3 regions of the Streptomyces sp. NPDC093510 genome follow, and region 1 is predicted to be linked to each of the others. Evidence: predicted binding sites of a transcription regulator. Region 1 holds the regulator's gene; each other region holds the start of a gene.

What was found. The regulator HrcA, encoded in region 1, represses chaperone genes, less so after heat shock. The targets are predictions, from matches to a motif close to TTNGCACTCNGNNNNNCNGAGTGCNAA.
Positions count from the first base shown of each region.
Region 2: groES (co-chaperone GroES) is a predicted target of HrcA. The motif match lies at 4,713-4,739, and genes of this name have one in related genera.
Region 3: groL (chaperonin GroEL) is a predicted target of HrcA. The motif match lies at 3,595-3,621, and genes of this name have one in related genera.

Region 1 is NZ_JBFBEE010000003.1:50,056-57,176, reverse strand. It holds gene AB0N81_RS05035 (16S rRNA (uracil(1498)-N(3))-methyltransferase) at 1-277, opposite strand, end outside; gene AB0N81_RS05030 (nitronate monooxygenase) at 274-1,347, opposite strand; gene dnaJ (molecular chaperone DnaJ) at 1,646-2,785, opposite strand; gene hrcA (heat-inducible transcriptional repressor HrcA) at 2,786-3,802, opposite strand; gene AB0N81_RS05015 (MBL fold metallo-hydrolase) at 3,958-4,692, shown strand; gene AB0N81_RS05010 (DUF3097 domain-containing protein) at 4,728-5,546, shown strand; gene hemW (radical SAM family heme chaperone HemW) at 6,144-7,121, opposite strand, start outside.
Region 2 is NZ_JBFBEE010000017.1:214,405-221,525, forward strand. It holds gene AB0N81_RS27400 (MFS transporter) at 1-268, shown strand, start outside; gene AB0N81_RS27405 (YciI family protein) at 311-664, shown strand; gene AB0N81_RS27410 (DUF6596 domain-containing protein) at 786-2,066, shown strand; gene AB0N81_RS27415 (methyltransferase domain-containing protein) at 2,079-3,323, opposite strand; gene AB0N81_RS27420 (polysaccharide deacetylase family protein) at 3,406-4,332, shown strand; gene groES (co-chaperone GroES) at 4,886-5,194, shown strand; gene groL (chaperonin GroEL) at 5,308-6,936, shown strand.
Region 3 is NZ_JBFBEE010000002.1:181,841-188,961, reverse strand. It holds gene AB0N81_RS03210 (hypothetical protein) at 330-1,712, shown strand; gene groL (chaperonin GroEL) at 1,841-3,466, opposite strand; gene AB0N81_RS03200 (cold-shock protein) at 3,839-4,042, opposite strand; gene AB0N81_RS03195 (MoaD/ThiS family protein) at 4,462-4,737, opposite strand; gene thrC (threonine synthase) at 4,855-6,174, opposite strand; SAM riboswitch class I at 6,168-6,296, opposite strand; gene AB0N81_RS03185 (glucosyl-3-phosphoglycerate synthase) at 6,461-7,121, shown strand, end outside.

The sequences.
Region 1 (7,121 bases):
CGCGGTCACCTTTGGGCAGCGCCTGCACGACGGTGATGCGCGGCGACTGTTCGGGCTCCTCGGCCACGGAGTCCATCTGCACGACGAGCCGGTCCTTGCCCTCGGTGTCGAGGACCACGCACTCCGCCCACCGCCCGGCGCCGTCGGTCAGGACGACGTCCTCACCGGCGCGCAGCCGCTTCACGGAGACGGCGTGCCGCCCTTCGGGCCCGTCCAGCACGTACCGTCCGCCGGCGCCCGCGGTGAAGTCCTCGACGACGAAGACGGGGGCGGTCACGCGGCGCCCTCCGGCGTCGACGAGGCCCTGGCCTCGGCCAGTTCGGCGGCGAGGACCTCCACGAGCTGTCCGGCGGGCAGCTCCCGGGCGAGCCGGTGGCCCTGCCCGGCCCAGAGCGCCATGGCCTGCGCGTCACCGGCCTTCGCCGCGGCCTTGCGCAGGCCGCTGGTGAGGTGGTGCACCTGCGGGTAGGCGGCGGGGGCGTACGGCCCGTGCTCGCGCATGAAGCGGTTGACGAGGCCGCGCGCGGGGCGCCCGGAGAACGCCCTGGTCAGCTCGGTCCGTACGAACAGCGGGTTGGTCATGGCCTGCTTGTGCAGGGGGTTGGCGCCCGACTCGGGGGTGACGAGGAACGCCGTGCCGAGCTGCGCCGCGTCCGCGCCCGCCGCGAGCACCGCGGCGATCTGCGCGCCGCGCATCAGCCCGCCGGCCGCGACGATCGGGATCTGCACGGTCTCGCGGACCTGGGTGATGAGGGAGAGCAGTCCGATCCCGGAGCCGTCGGCCTCGGGATTGTCCTTGTGGGTGCCCTGGTGTCCGCCCGCCTCGATGCCCTGCACGCACACGGCGTCGGCACCGGCCCACTGCGCGGCCTGGGCCTCCTCGGCCGTGGTGACGGTGACGACGGTCAGGGTGCCGACGCGCGCGAACGCGTCAAGGACGTCACGGGTGGGGCACCCGAAGGTGAAGGAGACGACCGGCACCGGATCGTCGAGGAGGATCGCGAGCTTCGCGTCGTACCCGTCGTCACGCCCGCTGTCCGGGTCGCCGAGCTCCGTCTCGTACCAGGTGGCCTCACCGGCGAGCTGGCTGCGGTAGACCTCGACGGCCGCGGCGTCGGCGGTGTCGGGCTGCGGCATGAACAGGTTGACGCCGAAGGGCTGCGAGGTCAGCCCCCGCAACTGTTTGATCTCCTGGTACATCCCGTCGGCCGTCTTGTACCCGGCGGCGAGAAACCCGAGCCCGCCGGCCTCGGCGACGGCCGCGGCCAGCTGCGGCCCCGAGGCACCGCCCGCCATGGGGGCCTGCACGATCGGACAGCGGCGGAGATCGGTCAGTACGGAGGACATGCACGCATCGTGCCACGCTCCTCGGGCCGCACCGAATCGCGCACCCCGCACCGGGCGTACGCCGCCTCGTCTGCCCCACGACCGCCGTCGGCGGCTGCGGGCCGTCGCGGGTTGCTCGCGCAGTTCCCCGCGCCCCTTGAAGGCCCGTCCCGGGCCCCTTCAAGAGGCGCGGGACGGGGTTGTTTTTAGGGGCGCGGGGAACTGCGCGACCAGCCCCCACCGCCCCGCAGGTGACCGACAAAGCCCCCGGCACGGAAGATCCGTCGCCGGGGGCTAAGGAAGGCCACCGCTCAAGGCGCTACCGCCCGTTGAACGCGTCCTTGAGCCGCGAGAACAACCCCTGCTGCCCCGGCTGGAACTGCCCCGTGGGCCGCTCCTCACCGCGCAGCTGCGCCAGCTCACGCAGCAGCCGCTCCTGCTCGGGGTCGAGCTTCGTCGGCGTGAGGACCTCGACGTGCACGATGAGGTCGCCGCGGCCGCCGCCCCGCAGATGAGTGATCCCGCGCCCGTGCAGCGGAACGGACTGCCCCGACTGCGTACCGGGCCGGATGTCGATCTCCTCCAGGCCGTCGAGCGTCTCCAGCGGCACCTTCGTGCCGAGCGACGCCGCCGTCATCGGGATCGTCACCGTGCAGTGCAGGTCGTCGCCGCGCCGCTGGAAGACGGCGTGCGGCAGCTCGTGGATCTCGACGTAAAGGTCGCCGGCGGGGCCACCGCCGGGCCCGACCTCACCTTCACCCGCGAGCTGAATCCTGGTCCCGTTGTCGACACCGGCGGGAATCTTCACGGTCAGCGTCCGACGCGACCGGATGCGGCCGTCACCGGCACACTCCGGGCACGGCGTCGGCACCACGGTCCCGAAGCCCTGACACTGCGGGCAGGGCCGCGAGGTCATGACCTGGCCGAGGAAGGACCGCGTGACCTGCGACACCTCACCGCGACCGCGACACATGTCACAGGTCTGGGCGGACGTCCCGGGAGCCGCACCCTCCCCACTACAGGTCGTACACACCACAGCGGTGTCGACCTGAATGTCCTTGGTGGTCCCGAAGGCGGCCTCTTCGAGGTCGATCTCGAGGCGGATCATGGCGTCCTGGCCGCGGCGCGTGCGCGACCGGGGGCCCCGCTGCGACGCCGTCCCGAAGAACGCGTCCATGATGTCGGAGAAGTTGCCGAAGCCACCGGCGCCGAAGCCACCCGCGCCTCCGCCGCCGCCCGCCTGGGACAGGGGGTCGCCGCCGAGGTCGTAGACCTGCTTCTTCTGCGGGTCCGACAACACCTCGTACGCGGCGTTGATCTCCTTGAAGCGCTCCTGAGTCTTCGGGTCCGGATTCACATCCGGGTGAAGCTCACGAGCCAGCCTCCGGAAGGCCTTCTTGATCTCGTCCTGGGAAGCGTCGCGGCGCACGCCGAGTACGGCGTAGTAGTCCGTGGCCACTTACGACTCCGCCAGGATCTGTCCGACGTAACGTGCCACTGCGCGTACTGCTCCCATCGTTCCCGGATAGTCCATGCGGGTCGGTCCGACCACGCCGAGCTTGGCGACTGCCTCGCTTCCCGAACCGTAGCCGACCGAGACCACGGACGTGGAGCTGAGCCCCTCATGGGCGTTCTCGTGACCGATCCGTACGGCCATGCCCGAATCCTGCACCTCCCCAAGCAACTTGAGGAGCACGACCTGCTCCTCAAGGGCTTCGAGAACGGGCCGGATGGTGAGGGGAAAGTCATGTCCGAAGCGCGTGAGATTGGCGGTGCCGCCGATCATCAGCCGTTCTTCGGTCTCCTCCACGAGCGTCTCGAGGAGAGTGGACAGAACCGTCGCGACCGTGCCGCGGTCCTCGGCCTCGAAGGCCTCGGGCAGGTCCTGCACCAACTGTGGCACATCCGCGAAGCGCCGCCCCGCGACCCTGCTGTTCAGCCTGGCCCGCAGGTCCGCGAGCGCGGTCTCACCGAACGGCGCCGGGCAGTCGATCATGCGCTGCTCGACGCGTCCCGTGTCGGTGATCAGTACGAGCATCAGCCGGGCGGGAGCGAGCGAAAGCAGCTCGACGTGCCGCACAGTCGACCGGGTCAGCGAGGGATACTGCACGACGGCGACCTGCCGGGTCAGCTGCGCGAGCAGCCGAACCGTACGCCCCACCACGTCATCGAGGTCCACTGCGCCGTCGAGGAAATTCTGGATGGCCCGCCGCTCGGGCGCGGTCATCGGCTTGACGCCGGCGAGCTTGTCGACGAAGAGGCGGTACCCCTTGTCCGTCGGGATGCGCCCCGCGCTGGTGTGGGGCTGGGCGATGAACCCTTCCTCCTCCAGCGCCGCCATGTCGTTGCGGACGGTGGCCGGGGAGACCCCCAGACGGTGCCGCTCGGTGAGCGCCTTGGAGCCGACGGGCTCCTCCGTCCCCACATAGTCATGGACGATGGCGCGCAGCACTTCGAGCCTGCGTTCATTGAGCATCGCGCACACCTCCAGCTGTCTCCGTGAGCCCCGCCTGGCACTCGCCCGCGGTGAGTGCCAGCCTTTCAAAGGGTCAGTGTACGGCCGTCGGGTACGGCCCCGGCAAGACAGCGGCTGCCGAACACCGCGCGTGCGGATAGCGTCACCGTATGAACGTGACGCCGGCATGGGAAGCGGCGGGCTGGGAGCGGCTCGCACGGCGCGTGGGGCGGTGCCGTCTGCCCGTCTGGGACTGCGCGGCGGGACTCGTCGTCGGCGACGACGCCGCCCTCATGATCGAGTCCGGTTCGAGCCTGGCGGAGGGCGCGGCCCTGCGGACCCAGGCCCAGCGGATCCTCGGCGGCGGCCGCAGAGTCACCCACCTCGCGCTCACCCACCCCCACTTCGACCACGTCCTCGGGGCGGCCGCCTTCGCGGGCGTGGAGGTGTACGGGGCGGTGGGCATCGACACGGTCTTCGCCAAGGGCCGCGAAGAACTGCGTGAGGACGCGGTACGCCACGGCCTGGACGCGGACGCGGCTGCGGAGGCGACCGACCTCCTCGTCCACCCGCACCACCTGGTGTGCGGGGAGTGGACGCTCGACCTGGGCGGCCTCCAGGTGCTGCTCGCGAACATCGGCCCCGGCCACTCGGGCCACGACCTCGCGGTCCTGGTGCCTGGCACCGACGGCGACCGGGAGATCGTCTTCTGCGGCGACCTCGTCGAGGAGTCGGGCGAACCGCAGGCGGGCCCGGACGCGGTACCGTCCCGCTGGCCGGCCGCGCTGGACCGCCTCCTGGAGTTGGGCGGCGAGAACGCGCTGTACGTACCGGGCCACGGCGCGACGGTAAATGCGGCATTTGTCCACACGCAACGCGCCACCTTGGCCACCCGCTTCGGCGTGTCGTGACGCCAACACCCGCCGCTCTTCCTATCGTCACCAGAATGCGCCAGTACTCCGCCGACCTCACGCCCCCTTGGAAGAAGCCGAAGCCCGTACCGGAGGTGGCGGCGGACGCCGGCCTCGTGGTCGAGGAGCTGAGCACCGGTTTCTGCGGGGCGGTGATCCGTTGCGAGAAGACGGCGCAAGGCCCGACGGTGACGCTGGAGGACCGGTTCGGCAAGCACCGCGTGTTCCCGATGGAGCCCCGCGGTTTCCTCTTGGACGGCCGCCCGGTGACCCTGGTCCGCCCCGCGCAGGCTTCTACTCCTGTACGTCCCTCCCGTACCGCCTCCGGTTCGGTGGCCGTCCCCGGGGCGCGGGCCAGGGTCGCCCGCGCGGGACGCATCTACGTAGAGGGCCGTCACGACGCCGAACTGGTCGAGCGGGTCTGGGGCGACGACCTCCGCATCGAGGGCGTCGTCGTCGAGTACCTGGAAGGCATCGACGACCTCCCCGCGATCGTCGCCGAGTTCGCCCCCGGCCCCGACGCCCGCCTGGGCATCCTCGTCGACCACCTGGTCCCCGGCTCCAAGGAGTCCCGCATCGCGGCAGAGGTGACCAGCGCCCACGCCCTGGTGGTCGGCCACCCCTACATCGACGTATGGGAGGCGGTGAAGCCGTCCTCCGTAGGCATCCCCTCCTGGCCCCGCGTGCCCCGCGGCCAGGACTGGAAGACGGGCGTCTGCAGGTCCCTCGGCTGGCCCGAGAACACGGGGGCGGCCTGGCAACGCATCCTGAACTCGGTCCACTCCTACAAGGACCTGGAACCCCCACTCCTGGGCCGAGTAGAAGAACTGATCGACTTCGTCACCCTCCCCTGACCCCGCCCCCCCCACGACGCCCCGCCGGGGTGGGTGAGGTGTCCCCGCGACGCCCCCCGGGGTGGGTGGGATGCCCCGCGACGTCCCCCCGGGGTAGGAGCCCCAAGCCCGCCGCTTCGCGGCGGATGTATCCCACCCACCCACCCGTTTGCCCCGCGACGCCCCGCGGGAGTAGGGGCGGGCGGGTGGGGTATTCTCCGCGACGCCCTGCAGGGGTAGGAGCAGGAGGGGAGCGATCCCCCACCGGACCGCAGCCGCAAACGCTCCCGAGGGGACGTGAGGGCCCGGGCGCGGGCAACCCCCACCGGCCGGCAGCCGCGCAACCGGCCCGAGGGCCGCGGAGGGGTGGGCGCTGGCAACCCCCACCGGGCCGCAGCCGCAAACGCGCCCGAGGGGACGTGGGGGTATGTGCGCACGGAGCACCGAGCACACATTGGCGCCTTTGGACTTGAGGCGCGACGCAGGGATAGCGAGTACGTACATACCCCCACGGCCCCGCCCCACAGCCGGGCAGCAGGCGCAGACCCGGGACCACGCACACACGCCCGACGACCCGCCCCACAACGCAACAACAGGCGCCCCCGTCCAAGGCGCCCCCTAGTCGACCAGGTCCCGCACCACCGCGTCCGCCAGCAACCGCCCCCGAAGCGTCAACACGGCCCGCCCCTCCGCATAGGGCCCACCCTCAAGCAGCCCCTCCACCAAAGCCCGCCGCGAGGCGCCCAGACCGGCTTCCCGCAGCAGCGACAACGGACACCCCTCCCTCAACCGCAGCTCCAGCAGAATCCGCTCCACCCGCCGATCCTCGGCAGAAAGCACTTCCCGCCCGGCCCCCGGCGACCCGCCCCCCGCCAACGCCCCCGCGTACGCCCCGGGATGCTTGACGTTCCACCACCGCACACCGCCCACGTGACTGTGCGCCCCCGGCCCGGCCCCCCACCAGTCGGCCCCCCGCCAGTACAGCTCGTTGTGCAGGCACCGCCCCGCCTCGGACGTGGCCCAGTTGGACACCTCGTACCAGTCGAATCCCGCACCCCCCAGCACCTCGTCCGCGATGAGGTACCGGTCCGCGTGGACGTCGTCGTCGGTCATCGGCACCTCCCCGCGCCGAATCCGCCGCGCGAGCTGCGTCCCCTCCTCCACGATCAGCGCGTAGGCGCTGACGTGGTCGGGCCCGGCCCCGATCGCCGCGTCGAGCGTGGCCCGCCAGTCGTCGTCGGTCTCGCCCGGTGTGCCGTAGATCAAATCGAGATTCACATGGTCGAACCCGGCCGCCCGCGCCTCGGCGACGCACGCCTCGGGCCGACCGGGCGTATGCGTACGGTCGAGGACCTTCAGAACGTGCTGCTTGGCGCTCTGCATGCCGAAGGAGACACGGTTGAACCCGCCTTCCCGCAGCTCACTCAGATACGCCGCGTCGACGGACTCCGGATTGGCCTCGGTCGTGATCTCGGCATCGTCCGCGAGCCCGAATTCATCCCGTACAGCCCGCAGCATCCGCACAAGATCCCCGGCGGCGAGCAGCGTCGGCGTACCGCCCCCGACGAACACGGTCCGCACGGGCCGCGGGTCGTC
Region 2 (7,121 bases), on a different contig from region 1:
GGTCCTCGTGACGGTCGCCGCGAACGCCACGGGGCCGGAGCGGGGCCGGGACGCGCTCGCCGAGGGGCACGCGGCGGCCTTCGCGGTGTCGGCGGCCCTCCTGGCGGCGGCCGCCCTCGCGACGGCGGTGCTGCACGGACGCCGTACGCCCGCCCCGGCACCGCTGCGACCTGCGGAAACCCCCTCCGGCGCAGACACACGCGAAGAAACTTCGAAGAATCTCGGCGACGATGTCGAAACGGGCGTCTCCCGTTCGTCGCAAGGGTGAGAGGCGAGGAGAAGCCCCGCCGCCACCCGATGGGAGACCACCATGCCGCGCTACCTGACGCTGATCCGCATCGACGAGAACAACGTCCCCGAGGGCGGCCCGAGCCCCGAGCTGCAGGAGCGCATGGGCGCACTGCTCGAAGAGATCACCAAGGCCGGGGTGATGCTCGACACCGCGGGCCTGAAGCCGACCTCCGAAGGCACCCGCGTGACGTGGGACAAGGGCGAACTGTCCACCACCGACGGCCCCTTCACCGAGACCAAGGAGGTCATCGGCGGCTACTCGATCTGCCAGGCCAAGGACATGGCCGAGGCGGTCGAGTGGACCACACGGTTCCTCAAGACCCACGACGACTACTGGACGATCACCGCGGAGGTCCGGGAGATCGAGGGCTGAGCGCCACAGGCTCCGAGTGCCACAGGCTCCTAGTGCCACAGGCTCCTAGCGCCACAGGCTTCGAGAGCCGCCGAAGACCGGCGCGCGCCTTTGCGGGTCCCGTGCGGGGATGCTCTGATGGATGGCCGTGAGCCATCCGCCGGAGCAGCCCCGCCAGGTCATCGAGACCGTCTTCCGCATGGAGTCGCCGCGCATCATCGCCGGCGTCACGCGGATCGTACGGGACGTCGGCATCGCCGAGGAGCTGGCGCAGGACGCCCTGGTGGCGGCCCTCGAACGGTGGCCCGTGGAGGGCGTCCCCGACAACCCGGGCGCCTGGCTCATGGCCACCGCCCGGCACCGCGCCATCGACCTGGTGCGCCGCCGCGAGCGCTACGCCCAGAAGCTCGCTGAGGTCGGCCGCGACCTGGAGACCACGGCGCCCCACGTCGACGAGACCGCCGGCCTCGCCGACCCCGAGGCCATCGACGACGACCTGCTGCGCCTCGTCTTCACGGCCTGCCACCCGGTGCTCTCCGCCGAGTCCCGCGTAGCGCTCACGCTGCGCCTGCTCGGCGGCCTGACCACCGGGGAGATCGCCCGCGCGGTGCTGGCCTCCGAGTCGGCCGTGGCGCAGCGGATCGTGCGCGCCAAGCGGGCCCTCGCCGCCGGGGGCATCGCCTTCGAGGTCCCCTACGGCCCGGACCGCGAGGCCCGCCTCGGCTCGGTCCTCGAAGTCATCTACCTGATCTTCAACGAGGGGTACGCCGCCACGGCGGGGGACGATCTGCTGCGCCCCGCCCTGTGCGAGGACGCGCTGCGCCTGGCCCGGGTGCTCGCCGCCCTGATGCCCGGGGAGTCCGAGGCGCACGGCCTCGCCGCGCTCCTCGAGCTGCAGGCCTCGCGCACGGCGGCGCGCACGGGCCCGTCCGGTGAGGCGGTGCTGCTCAAGGACCAGAACCGGACCCGCTGGAACCGGATGCTGATCCGGCGTGGGTTCGCCGCCCTGGCGCGGGCGCAGAGCATGGCGGCCTCACCCGCCGGAGGGCTCGGCCCGTACGCCTTGCAGGCCGCGATCGCCGCCTGCCACGCGCACGCGCACACCTACGAGGACACCGACTGGCAGCAGATCGCCGTCCTCTACGGCCTGCTCGCCGCCCGCGCCCCGTCCCCGGTCGTCGAGCTGAACCGCGCGGTCGCGGTCGCGATGGCGCAGGGTTCGGAGGCCGGCCTGGTCCTGGTCGACGCGCTCGCCTCCGAAGCCGCCCTGCGCGACTACCACTTGCTGCCCAGCGTGCGCGGCGACCTCCTGGCACGGCTCGGCCGGAAGGCGGAGGCCCGCGCGGAGTTCGAGCGGGCCGCCGCCCTGGCACGGAACATGCGGGAGCGCGAACTGCTGCTGGAACGGGCGGCCGGCTGCTAGGACGCCAGGACGCTATGTGCCTGTGGTGACCGGGTGGCCGATCAGCATGGTCGGGGCGCCCGCGACCCGCGTCAGGAAGACGGTCGCCGCGTTCTTGCCCTGCGGTTTCACCTTGCGCCGCAGCTCCTCCGGCTCGACGGCGGAGCCGCGCTTCTTCACGGTGAGGATGCCGACCCCGCGCTCCCGCAGCAGCGCCTTCAGCTTCTTCACGTTGAAGGGGAGCCGGTCGGTGATCTCGTACGCGGTGGCGTACGGAGTGTCGTGCCGGGCGTCAGAAGTGACGTACGCGATGGTCTCGTCGATGAGGCCGCCCTCGACGCGCGCGGCGACCTCGGCGACCAGGTGCGCGCGGATGACGGCGCCGTCCGGCTCGTACAAGTAGCGCCCGACGGGACGCACCTCGGGGTCCGGCAGCATCTCGGCGAGCGAGGTCCACAGGGAGACGCCGCCGGGCAGGAGCGTCGCGCGGTGCGAGGCGGGGGTGGCGGTGCCGAACCACAGCACGGCCTCCTTCACGTCGCCGCCGTCCGAGATCCACTCGGCCCCGGCCTCGGCGGGGATCGCCTCGTGCGGGATGCCGGGCGCGATCTTCAGCGCGGCGAGCGGGGCCTCGAGCGCGGCGCCGATCGCCCAGGACAGGGGCGGGGAGTAGGCCTCCGGGTCGAAGATCCGGCCGCGCCCGCCCCGGCGCGCCGGGTCCACGAAGACGGCGTCGTACGCGGACGTGTCCACCTCGGTGACATCGGCCTCCCGCACCTCGATGAGGCCGGCGAGCCCGAGCGCGTCGGCGTTGGCGCGGGCGACCGCGCAGGTCAGCGGGTCACGGTCGACGGCGAGCACGGAGATCCCGGCCCGCGCGAGGGCGATGGCGTCGCCGCCGATGCCGCAGCAGAGGTCGGCGAGCGACCGTACGCCGAGGGCCCGGAAGCTCGTGGCGCGGTGGGCGGCGACGGAGGCGCGCGTGGACTGCTCGACGCCGTTGGGCGTGAAGAACATCCGGGCCGCGTCCTCGGCGCCGAACTTCGCCGCTGCCCGTCGGCGCAACCGGGCCTGGGCGAGGGCGGCGGAGACCAGGGGCGCGGGGTACGTGCGGCGCAGCCGGGTGGCGGCGGCGAGCTCCTGCGCGGGCTCCACGTCCCGCACCTCGTCGAGCAGCGCCCGGCCCTCCTCGGTGCGCAGGGCGGCGAAGGCGGCGAGGGGGTCGCCGAGGTCGGTCTCGTGGGCGCTCGGCGTGTTCGGGTCGTTCACCTGCCCCATTGTGGGCCAGTCGGTGGATGGTGCGCCGCCGGTGGCGGTGTCGGGCCCTCGGTACGGCCTTGAGCTGCGAGGATCCGGCGCCATGCAACTAGTACGACAAAAGGGGAAATCGGCCGGAAGGCGGAAGAACCAGACGCGCGCATTGGTGGCCGTCCTGACCGTCGCGGCGATCGCTCCGGGCTGCGCCTCCGGAGGCGACTCCGACGGCGTGGAACCCGCCCACGGCCAGCAGCCGCTCAAGGCCCCGCCCGCCCGCGCCCTCGACTCCTACGCCCAGAGACTCGGCGCGGCCCAGGCGGCACGGGTCGCGGCGGCCAAGCGCTGGGGCCTGGCCAGGACCCCGCTGGCGGCGCCCCCGCCGCCCGTGGCCAAGCCGCGGATCACCACCCGCAAGGGCTTCGAGGTGAAGGGCCAGGCGAGCCTGCCGCCGGTCTTCACGACGATCCCCACCAAGAAGAAGGTCGTCTTCCTGACCATCGACGACGGCGCAGAGAAGGACCCCGCGCTGCTGAGGATGATGAGCGACCTGCGCATCCCGTACACCGCCTTCCTCAGCGACTACCTGGTCAAGGAGGACTACGCCTACTTCAAGAAGATGCAGGCCCGCGGCGTCTCCCTGAACAACCACACCCTCAACCACCGCTACATGCCCGGACTCTCGTACGAGCGTCAGCGCCGCGAGATCTGCGGCATGCAGGACACCATCCACAAGCGCTACGGCAAACGCCCCGAGCTCTTCCGCCCGCCGTACGGCAACTACAACGAGGACACCCTGCGCGCCGCCAAGTCCTGCGGGATCAAGGCGGTGCCGCTGTGGGCGTCCGAGGCCTTCGCCGACCACATGGAGTGGCGCGAGTGGGACAAGGACCTGCATCCCGGCGACATCATCCTCACGCATTTCCGGGGGCGTGAGGACTGGAAGGGCACCATGCCCGACATGGTCCGCCGCGTCATGAAGACGGTCACCGACAAGGGGTACGCCGTGGCCAGGCTGGATGACTACCTGTGATCCCCCGGGCGCGAGCGCGCCGCCGCCTCCTCGCGGGGGCCCTCCTGTGCGGAGCGCTCGCGCCCGCACTGCTCACGGGCTGCGCGGATTCGGTGGACCCGATCGAGCGACTGGGCAGAAAGGCAGCGGAGAAGCTCCCCTCCCGCAAGCCCACTGTCACGGGTGAGCCGGGTCTCCTCCGCTGTGGGCAGGCGTCCCGCTGGGGGTCCCCCCAGGCCCTTGAGGCACTGGGGGAGGGACGGGTGGGCACAGCCCCCGGTGCCGAGCACCAGGAACCGAGGCGCCCCCCTGTCGCCGACAGGGAACCCAGAACGACCGCGACCCGTTGCCCCGAAGGGGTGCCTCACACCCCACCCCGCTGACGCCCGGCGCGCAGCCGATTGGCACTCCGCTTGACCGAGTGCTAATCCCCGTCCTAGTCTCACTTCTGGCACTCCCCACTGGAGAGTGCCAACAGCGACGGGCAGGTCCGGCACCCGCGACGACGGATCCACCTGGTCGCCACACCTCAGACTCTTAACCCCGTGAGATCTCCGAAGGGGGAGACCGGATCGTGACGACCGCCAGCTCCAAGGTTGCCATCAAGCCGCTTGAGGACCGCATTGTGGTCCAGCCGCTCGACGCCGAGCAGACCACGGCCTCCGGCCTGGTCATTCCGGACACCGCGAAGGAGAAGCCCCAGGAGGGTGCTGTCCTCGCCGTGGGCCCGGGCCGCTTCGAGAACGGCGAGCGCCTGCCGCTCGACGTGAAGGTCGGCGATGTCGTGCTGTACAGCAAGTACGGCGGCACCGAGGTGAAGTACAACGGTGACGAGTACCTCGTCCTCTCGGCCCGCGACGTGCTCGCGATCGTCGAGAAGTAATTCACCCAGCAGATTTGCTTTCTGAGCTGCGCCCCTGGTCACCCCGCTGATTGCCGGGCGGCGAGGGGCGTAGTTCGTTACAACCGAGTTTTCGAGAGGGCTGAATCGCTCCCATGGCGAAGATCCTGAAGTTCGACGAGGACGCCCGTCGCGCCCTTGAGCGCGGCGTCAACAAGCTTGCCGACACGGTCAAGGTGACGATCGGCCCCCGCGGCCGCAACGTCGTCATCGACAAGAAGTTCGGCGCCCCCACCATCACCAACGACGGTGTCACGATCGCCCGCGAGGTCGAGATCGACGACCCGTACGAGAACCTCGGCGCCCAGCTGGTGAAGGAGGTGGCGACCAAGACCAACGACATCGCTGGTGACGGCACCACCACCGCCACCGTGCTCGCCCAGGCCCTGGTCAAGGAAGGCCTGCGCAACGTCGCCGCCGGCGCCTCCCCGGCCGCCCTGAAGAAGGGCATCGACGCCGCCGTCGCGGCCGTCTCCGAGGAGCTCCTCGCCACCGCCCGCCCGATCGACGACAAGGCCGACATCGCGGCCGTCGCCGGTCTGTCGGCCCAGGACCCGCAGGTCGGCGAGCTCATCGCCGAGGCGATGGACAAGGTCGGCAAGGACGGTGTCATCACCGTCGAGGAGTCCAACACCTTCGGCCTGGAGCTCGACTTCACCGAGGGCATGGCCTTCGACAAGGGCTACCTGTCGCCGTACATGGTGTCCGACCAGGAGCGTATGGAGGCCGTCCTCGACGACCCGTACATCCTGATCCACCAGGGCAAGATCTCGTCGATCCAGGACCTGCTGCCGCTGCTGGAGAAGGTCATCCAGGCCAACTCCTCGAAGCCGCTCCTGATCATCGCCGAGGACGTCGAGGGCGAGGCCCTGTCGACCCTGGTCGTGAACAAGATCCGCGGCACCTTCAACGCCGTCGCGGTGAAGGCCCCCGGCTTCGGCGACCGCCGCAAGGCGATGCTCGGCGACATGGCCACCCTCACCGGTGCCACCGTCATCGCCGAGGAGGTCGGCCTCAAGCTCGACCAGGTCGGCCTCGACGTGCTCGGCACCGCCCGCCGCGTCACCATCACCAAGGACGACACCACGATCGTCGACGGCGGCGGCAACAAGGCCGACGCCGACGCCCGCGTCGCCCAGATCAAGGCCGAGATCGACGCCACGGACTCCGACTGGGACCGCGAGAAGCTCCAGGAGCGCCTCGCGAAGCTGGCCGGCGGCGTGTGCGTCATCAAGGTCGGCGCCGCCACCGAGGTGGAGCTGAAGGAGAAGAAGCACCGTCTGGAGGACGCCATCTCCGCGACCCGCGCCGCGGTCGAGGAGGGCATCGTCTCCGGTGGTGGCTCCGCTCTGGTCCACGCCGTCAAGGTCCTCGAGGGCAACCTCGGCAAGGAGGGCGACGAGGCCACCGGTGTCGCCGTCGTCCGCCGCGCCGCCGTCGAGCCGCTGCGCTGGATCGCCGAGAACGCCGGCCTCGAGGGCTACGTCATCACCTCGAAGGTCGCCGAGCTCGAGAAGAACTTCGGCTTCAACGCCGCGACCGGCGAGTACGGCGACCTGGTCAAGGCCGGCGTCATCGACCCGGTCAAGGTCACCCGCTCCGCCCTGGAGAACGCCGCGTCCATCGCCTCCCTGCTCCTCACGACCGAGACCCTGGTCGTCGAGAAGCCGGCGGAGGAAGAGGCCGAGGCCGGTCACAGCCACGGCCACGGTCACTCGCACTGACCCGCTGCGCTCGGCTTGAACGGTGACTGAGGCCCGGCTCCCTTTGCGGGGGAGCCGGGCCTCAGCCCGTTCCGGGGTCGCGTGTGCCGGGTTGCTCTTTGTCTGCCGGGTGCGGGTTTTCTCCGGCTGGTCGCGCAGTTCCCCGCGCCCCTGAAGGGGCGCTCAGCCGAGCGCCTGTCAGGGGC
Region 3 (7,121 bases), on a different contig from region 1:
GGCCCCGGCAACCATCAAAGACCCAGGCCCACCAACGTCACCGCCCCTGGCCGGCTTCGCGACAGAGTTGCCGGTCCCCGGCGGCAGCCGGCCCGCGTCGAGTTGGCCGACGCGCCGCCGCCCCACGAGGGCGAAGCGGCGGAAGAGCCCCGCAACCCCAGGCCACGGCACCCCGCCCCACGCGTCACTCGCGTACGCGGCCGAACTCGGCCTGTCCGAAAGGGCCCCGGCCCAGGCGCGGATTGCCGCGAGCAGGTGTCGGCGACTACCCGACGTATCAAAGATGGCACCGGACGTCACCGCAACGGCACGACCGGAGGGGACCCTTCATGACCAAGCGCAACGAACCCGACCAGCCGAACCACCCCAACCAACCCAACCAACCCAACCAACCCAACCAGCCCAACCACCCCAACCAGCCCACCCACCCCAACCAGCCGATCCAGCCCGATCTCCAGGAGATGGACGAGCGGGAGGTGGCCGAGGCGATCGGGTCGGCCGCCCGCATCACCCTGGCCCCGGGCCCCCGCGAGGCCCGCGAGACCCCCGCCACCGCCCCGCAGCCGGACGACGAGTGGGCGCTGCCCGGCGGCACCGCGTGGGTGTACCTCGCCGACAAGGAGAAGGGCCTGACCCGCCCGGTCATCCTCGGCGACGGCTTCAACAGCGGGCCGAGCGAGCTGGACTTCTCGTGGGAGATCCTGGAGCGCGGCCCGTACCCGTTCATCAGCGCGCTGCGGCAGCGCGGCTACGACGTCATCCTGCTCGGCTTCGACGAGCGGAGCGCGTCGATCCTGGAGAACGCCGAGGTCGCCAGGGCCGCGATCCTGGAGACCATCGCGCGCCGCACCGGCGACCACCCGCTGACCGTCGGCGGCTTCAGCATGGGCGGCCTGGTCACGCGGTACGCGCTCGCCAAGATGGAGCACGACGGCGGGACCGGCGGGACCGGCGAGAACGACCACCAGACCGCCCTGTACTTCTCCTACGACAGCCCGCACCGCGGCGCCTGGATACCCATCGCCCTGCAGTCGTTCGCGCACTACATCCGGCGGCTCAACGCGGCGTTCTCGAACCAGATGAACAGCCCGGCCGCGCGTCAGCTGCTGTGGCAGCACATCAGCGAGTGGGGCGACACCCCCGAGACGGACAAGGAGCGCGGCACCTTCCTCGCCGAGCTGGACCGAGTGGGCCGCTGGCCCTCGCGGCCGAAGAAGATCGGCGTGGCCAACGGCTCCCGCATCGGCGAGAACAACGGCGTCCCGGCCGGTGAGCAGGCCTTCCACGGCAAGGGCCTCGCCATCACCGGCACCCACCTGTACACGCAGTCGGCGGGCGAGGACCAACTCGTCGCCCAGCTGCGCGTGGTGACCCTGCGCAGGCCGCGCATCCGCACCGCGAACCTCCCCGAGATCGACAGCGCGCCCGGCGGCACCCTGGAGGGCTTCGGCATCCTCGCCGACGAACTGAACAAGATCCCCGCGCTGATCGGCCTCGGCTCCGAGGCGGACTTCCGCGAGCACTGCTTCGTACCGACGGTCAGCGCGATCGCCCTGCGCGACATCGACACCCACGAGAAGCTGTACGAGCCCGTCACGGCCGCGGCGGAGAAGGAGAGCGAACTGGACGAATTCCTCTGCTCCTCCCGCAACGAGGGCCACACCCTGGTCACCGAGGAACTCTGCACCTGGATTCTGGACCGCCTGCCGTAACCCGGACTGCCTGCCGTAACCCGGAAAACAACCCGGAAAGTAACCCGGAAACGCCCGAGGGCGGCACCCCTTCGTGAGAAGGGGTGCCGCCCTCGGTACGTACGGGACAGTGATCAACCAGAGGTCGATCAGAAGTCCATGTCACCGCCCGGCATGCCGCCGCCGGCCGGGGCAGCGCCCGCCTTCTCCGGCTTGTCGGCGATGACGGCCTCGGTGGTGAGGAACAGCGCGGCGATGGAGGCGGCGTTCTGCAGGGCAGAGCGCGTCACCTTCGCCGGGTCGAGGATGCCCTCGGCGATCATGTCCACGTACTCACCGGTCGCGGCGTTCAGGCCGTGGCCGACGGTCAGGTTGCGCACCTTCTCGACGACGACACCACCCTCGAGGCCGGCGTTGACGGCGATCTGCTTCAGCGGGGCCTCGAGGGCCAGCTTCACAGCGGCGGCACCCGTGGCCTCGTCGCCCTCGAGCTCCAGCTTCTCGAACACCTGGGAGGCCTGCAGCAGGGCCACGCCACCACCGGCGACGATGCCCTCCTCGACGGCCGCCTTCGCGTTGCGAACGGCGTCCTCGATGCGGTGCTTGCGCTCCTTGAGCTCGACCTCGGTCGCGGCACCGGCCTTGATGACGGCCACGCCGCCCGCGAGCTTCGCCAGGCGCTCCTGGAGCTTCTCGCGGTCGTAGTCCGAGTCGCTGTTCTCGATCTCGGCGCGGATCTGGTTGACGCGGCCCTGGACCTGGTCGCTCTCACCGGAGCCGTCGACGATGGTCGTCTCGTCCTTGGTGATGACGACCTTGCGGGCGCGGCCGAGCAGGTCGAGACCGGCGTTCTCCAGCTTGAGGCCGACCTCCTCGGAGATGACGGTGCCACCGGTGAGGATGGCGATGTCGCCGAGCATGGCCTTGCGGCGGTCACCGAAGCCCGGGGCCTTGACGGCGACGGACTTGAAGGTGCCACGGATCTTGTTGACGACGAGCGTGGACAGCGCCTCGCCCTCGACGTCCTCCGCGATGATCAGCAGCGGCTTGCCCGACTGCATGACCTTCTCCAGCAGCGGAAGGAGGTCCTTCACGTTGGAGATCTTGGAGTTGACGATCAGGATGTACGGGTCGTCGAGCGACGCCTCCATACGCTCCATGTCGGTGGCGAAGTACGCCGAGATGTAGCCCTTGTCGAAGCGCATACCCTCGGTGAGCTCCAGCTCCAGACCGAAGGTCTGGGACTCCTCGACGGTGATGACGCCTTCCTTGCCGACCTTGTCCATCGCCTCGGCGATGAGCTCGCCGATCTGCGTGTCGGCGGCGGAGATGGAGGCCGTGGAAGCGATCTGCTCCTTGGTCTCGACATCCTTCGCCTGCTCGAGCAGGGCGCCGGAGACGGCCTCGACGGCCTTCTCGATGCCGCGCTTCAGAGCCATCGGGTTGGCGCCGGCGGCCACGTTGCGCAGACCCTCGCGCACCAGGGCCTGGGCCAGGACGGTCGCGGTCGTCGTGCCGTCACCGGCGACGTCGTCCGTCTTCTTCGCGACCTCCTTGACCAGCTCGGCGCCGATCTTCTCGTACGGGTCCTCGAGCTCGATCTCCTTGGCGATGGACACACCATCGTTGGTGATCGTGGGGGCGCCCCACTTCTTCTCGAGGACGACGTTGCGACCCTTGGGGCCCAGGGTCACCTTGACGGCGTCGGCGAGCTGGTTCATGCCGCGCTCGAGGCCGCGCCGTGCCTCCTCGTCGAACGCGATGATCTTGGCCATGTGAAGTGGTCCTCCCGGACGGGGTGGAAAAGCAAACGGACCGTGCTGGTGCCCGCGACGGACGGACTGCGTGCCGTGTGGTTCCTTGCCCCACTCGGCCTGCGGACCTCACCGACCCGATCCAAGTTCTGTCACTCTCACTGGGAGAGTGCTAAGCCCAATGATTAGCACTCGACCCCCACGAGTGCAAGGTGCTCCCGCCAGATCCGCCCGGCGCGCGGGAGCACGGACGCACATGAGGGGCTCGCCCCGAAGCACATGAGGGGCTCGCCCCGAAGCACACGAGGGCCCCCGGACGCACACGAGGGGCCCGTACCCCTGTCGGGATACGAGCCCCTCGCGCTACTTGCTTCGGTGGTCGATCGCGCCGAGCTAGACGGCGAGCTTGACCATGTCCGCCTGCGGACCCTTCTGGCCCTGCGAGATCTCGAACTCGACTCGCTGACCTTCTTCAAGGGTGCGGTAGCCGTCCATCTGGATCGCGCTGTAGTGGACGAAAACATCCGCACCACCGTCGACCGCGATGAAGCCGTACCCCTTCTCCGCGTTGAACCACTTGACGGTGCCCTGAGCCATGCCTAACTCCCCTATTACTGGCCCTTGCACAGGACCGCACTTCGCGGACCCGGGTCAGACCTCACCCCCCACTGATTGGGGGTGTGCGCCGGAACGCGTCGACCGCCGCTGAATGTATCTGTCCAACTGCCGTCTGCAACAGGTCAATCGGACGAGAATTCTGGGCACGCCCGAACGGTAATATGCGGAGAATTCGCCGGAATTCAGGGCAAGTCGGGCCAGGCAAAAGCGGCATAAGGCTCAAATGGGCAGCGCTCTTTGGCTACTTCTTGTCGGCTCCGGGCCGACTTCGTATATGCACTCGGCACTGACGGCGAAGCACGCTTCCCAACTGTACCGCGCTCAACCATGCAGAATTGCCCCCTCCGTTTCTCTCGCGGAGGGGGCAATTCAGATAACGCAGGGTGCTTGCGAAAAGATCAGCCGCCGGCGACGGCGGGAATGATCGAGACACCGGCGCCGTCCGGCGTGGCCGTCTCCAGGCCCTGCTCAAAACGGACGTCGTCGTCGTTCACGTACACGTTGACGAAGCGGCGCAGCTTGCCCTGGTCGTCCAGGACGCGGGCGGCGATGCCGGTGTGGTTCTTCTCCAGATCGGCGATGACCTCACCAAGATTCGCCCCCTCGGCGACGACCTCGGCCTTGCCACCGGTGTAGGTGCGCAGAATGGTGGGGATACGGACGTTGACGCTCATGGATTCACCTCGGTGATTGAGGGGGACGGTCAGGTGGCGCCCCTTCAGGGGCGCGGGGAACTGCGCGAGGACGGACCACGACCCGCGGTCGACAGCGGACCTCGGGCCCTACGGCGACTAGTCGGCGAGCCCCGCGGAGCGAAACGCTTCGAGACTGGGCTTGATCGTCGCCGTGGCCTGCGAAGTCTCAGCGACAGCGTCCAGCGTCTTCAGGCCGTCCCCGGTGTTGAGCACGACCGTGGTGAGGGCCGGGTCGAGGAGCCCCGCCTCGAAGAGCTTCTTCGTGACGCCCACCGTCACACCCCCCGCGGTCTCCGCGAAGATCCCTTCCGTGCGCGCGAGAATCTTGATCGCCTCGACGACCTGCTCGTCGTTCACATCCTCCACCGCACCACCCGTGCGGCGCGCGATGTCCAGCACGTACGGACCGTCCGCGGGGTTGCCGATGGCAAGCGACTTGGCGATGGTGTTCGGCTTCTGGGGGCGCACGACGTCGTGACCGGCCTTGAACGCGGCCGACACCGGGGAGCACCCCTCCGCCTGCGCGCCGAAGATCTTGTACGGCTTGTCCGCCACCAGGCCGAGCGCGATGAGCTCCTTCAGACCCTTGTCGATCTTCGTGAGCTGTGAGCCGGACGCGATCGGGATGACGAGCTGGTCGGGCAGCTCCCAGCCGAGCTGCTCGCAGATCTCGTACGCGAGGGTCTTGGAGCCCTCGCCGTAGTACGGCCGCAGGTTGACGTTGACGAAGCCCCAGCCCTCGCCCAGCGGGTCGCCGATGAGCTCGGAGCAGAAGCGGTTCACGTCGTCGTAGTTGCCCTCGATGCCGACGAGTTCACCGCCGTAGACCGCGGCCATGACGACCTTGCCCTGCTCCAGGTCGTGCGGGATGAACACGCAGGAGCGGAAGCCGGCGCGGGCGGCGGCGGCGCCCACGGCACCGGCCAGGTTGCCGGTGGAGGAGCAGGACAGCGTGGTGAAGCCGAAGGCGCGCGCGGCCTCGAGGGCCTGCGCGACGACGCGGTCCTTGAAGGAGTGCGTGGGGTTTCCGGAGTCGTCCTTGACGAACAACTTGCCCTGCTCGGCGCCGAGTTCGCGGGCGAGGTTGTCGGCCTTGACGAGCTGGGTCCAGCCGGGGTTCAGGTTCGGCTTGTCGGCCACGTCGGCGGGGACGGGGAGCAGCGGGGCGTAGCGCCAGATGTTGGCGGGTCCTGCCTCGATCTGCTTGCGGAGGGCTTCCGGGTCGCCGAGAGGCAGGTCGTACGCGACTTCGAGGGGGCCGAAACACTCGGCGCAGGCGAAGATCGGGCCGAGCGGGAACTTGGTGCCGCACTCACGGCAGGAGAGGCCGGAGGCGGGCCCGAGGTCGACGGAAGGGGTGGTGCTTTCGGTGGCGACAGTCTGCACAGCCATGGAGGCGAGGCCCTTTCTCCTCATCTTCCTCGCGACGCATCTCGCCGCGAGACGGAATTGGCACCTTCCCCACCGTGACCTCGCGGTCGGCGGGAGGGTTGCCGGGGCTTCAACGGGCCGTTTCCCTCTGCCCCTCTGGATGAGCGGTTTTCGATTATGGGTTTCAGTTGTCGATCTCAACGCGGCGGTGACCCCGACATGCGATGGTCACCGGCGTTGTTCAAGACTGTAACCGAAGCCCCGGACCCTTGAGATAGTCGTCCGAACCGCGAGATGGGTCACATCGAACACCTATGGGAGGACCGCGACCGTGCTGGAAGAGGTCGAGCGCTGGCTCAGCAGGCGTTCCTGGTCCGTCGACGACCGGCCGACGGCCCGGCTGACCGACGCCAAGCGCGCCTGCGGCGCCTCGGTGAGCGTCGTGCTGCCCGCACTCGACGAGGAGGGGACGGTCGGCGAGATCGTCGCCGAGATACGCCGCGAGCTGATGGAGAAGGTTCCGCTGGTCGACGAGCTCGTGGTGATCGACTCCGGGTCCACGGACCGCACGGCCGAGGTCGCGGCGGCCGCGGGCGCCAAGGTCGTCCGCAGGGACGAGATCCTGCCACGCATACCGGCCGTTCCGGGCAAGGGCGAGGTGCTGTGGCGCTCGCTGCTCGTGACGAGCGGTGACATCGTCGCGTTCGTCGACGCCGACCTGCGGGAGTTCTCCGCGGACTTCGTCTCGGGGATCGTGGGCCCGCTGCTCACCGACCCGGACGTGGCCTTCGTGAAGGCGATGTACGACCGGCCGCTGGGTGAGGCTGCCGGGCAGGGCGGCCGGGTGACGGAGCTGATGGCGCGGCCGCTGCTGAACATGCACTGGCCGCAGCTGGCGGGGTTCGTCCAGCCGCTCGGCGGCGAGTACGCGGCCCGCAGGTCGCTCCTGGAGCGGCTGCCGTTCCCCGTCGGGTACGGCGTGGAGCTCGGCC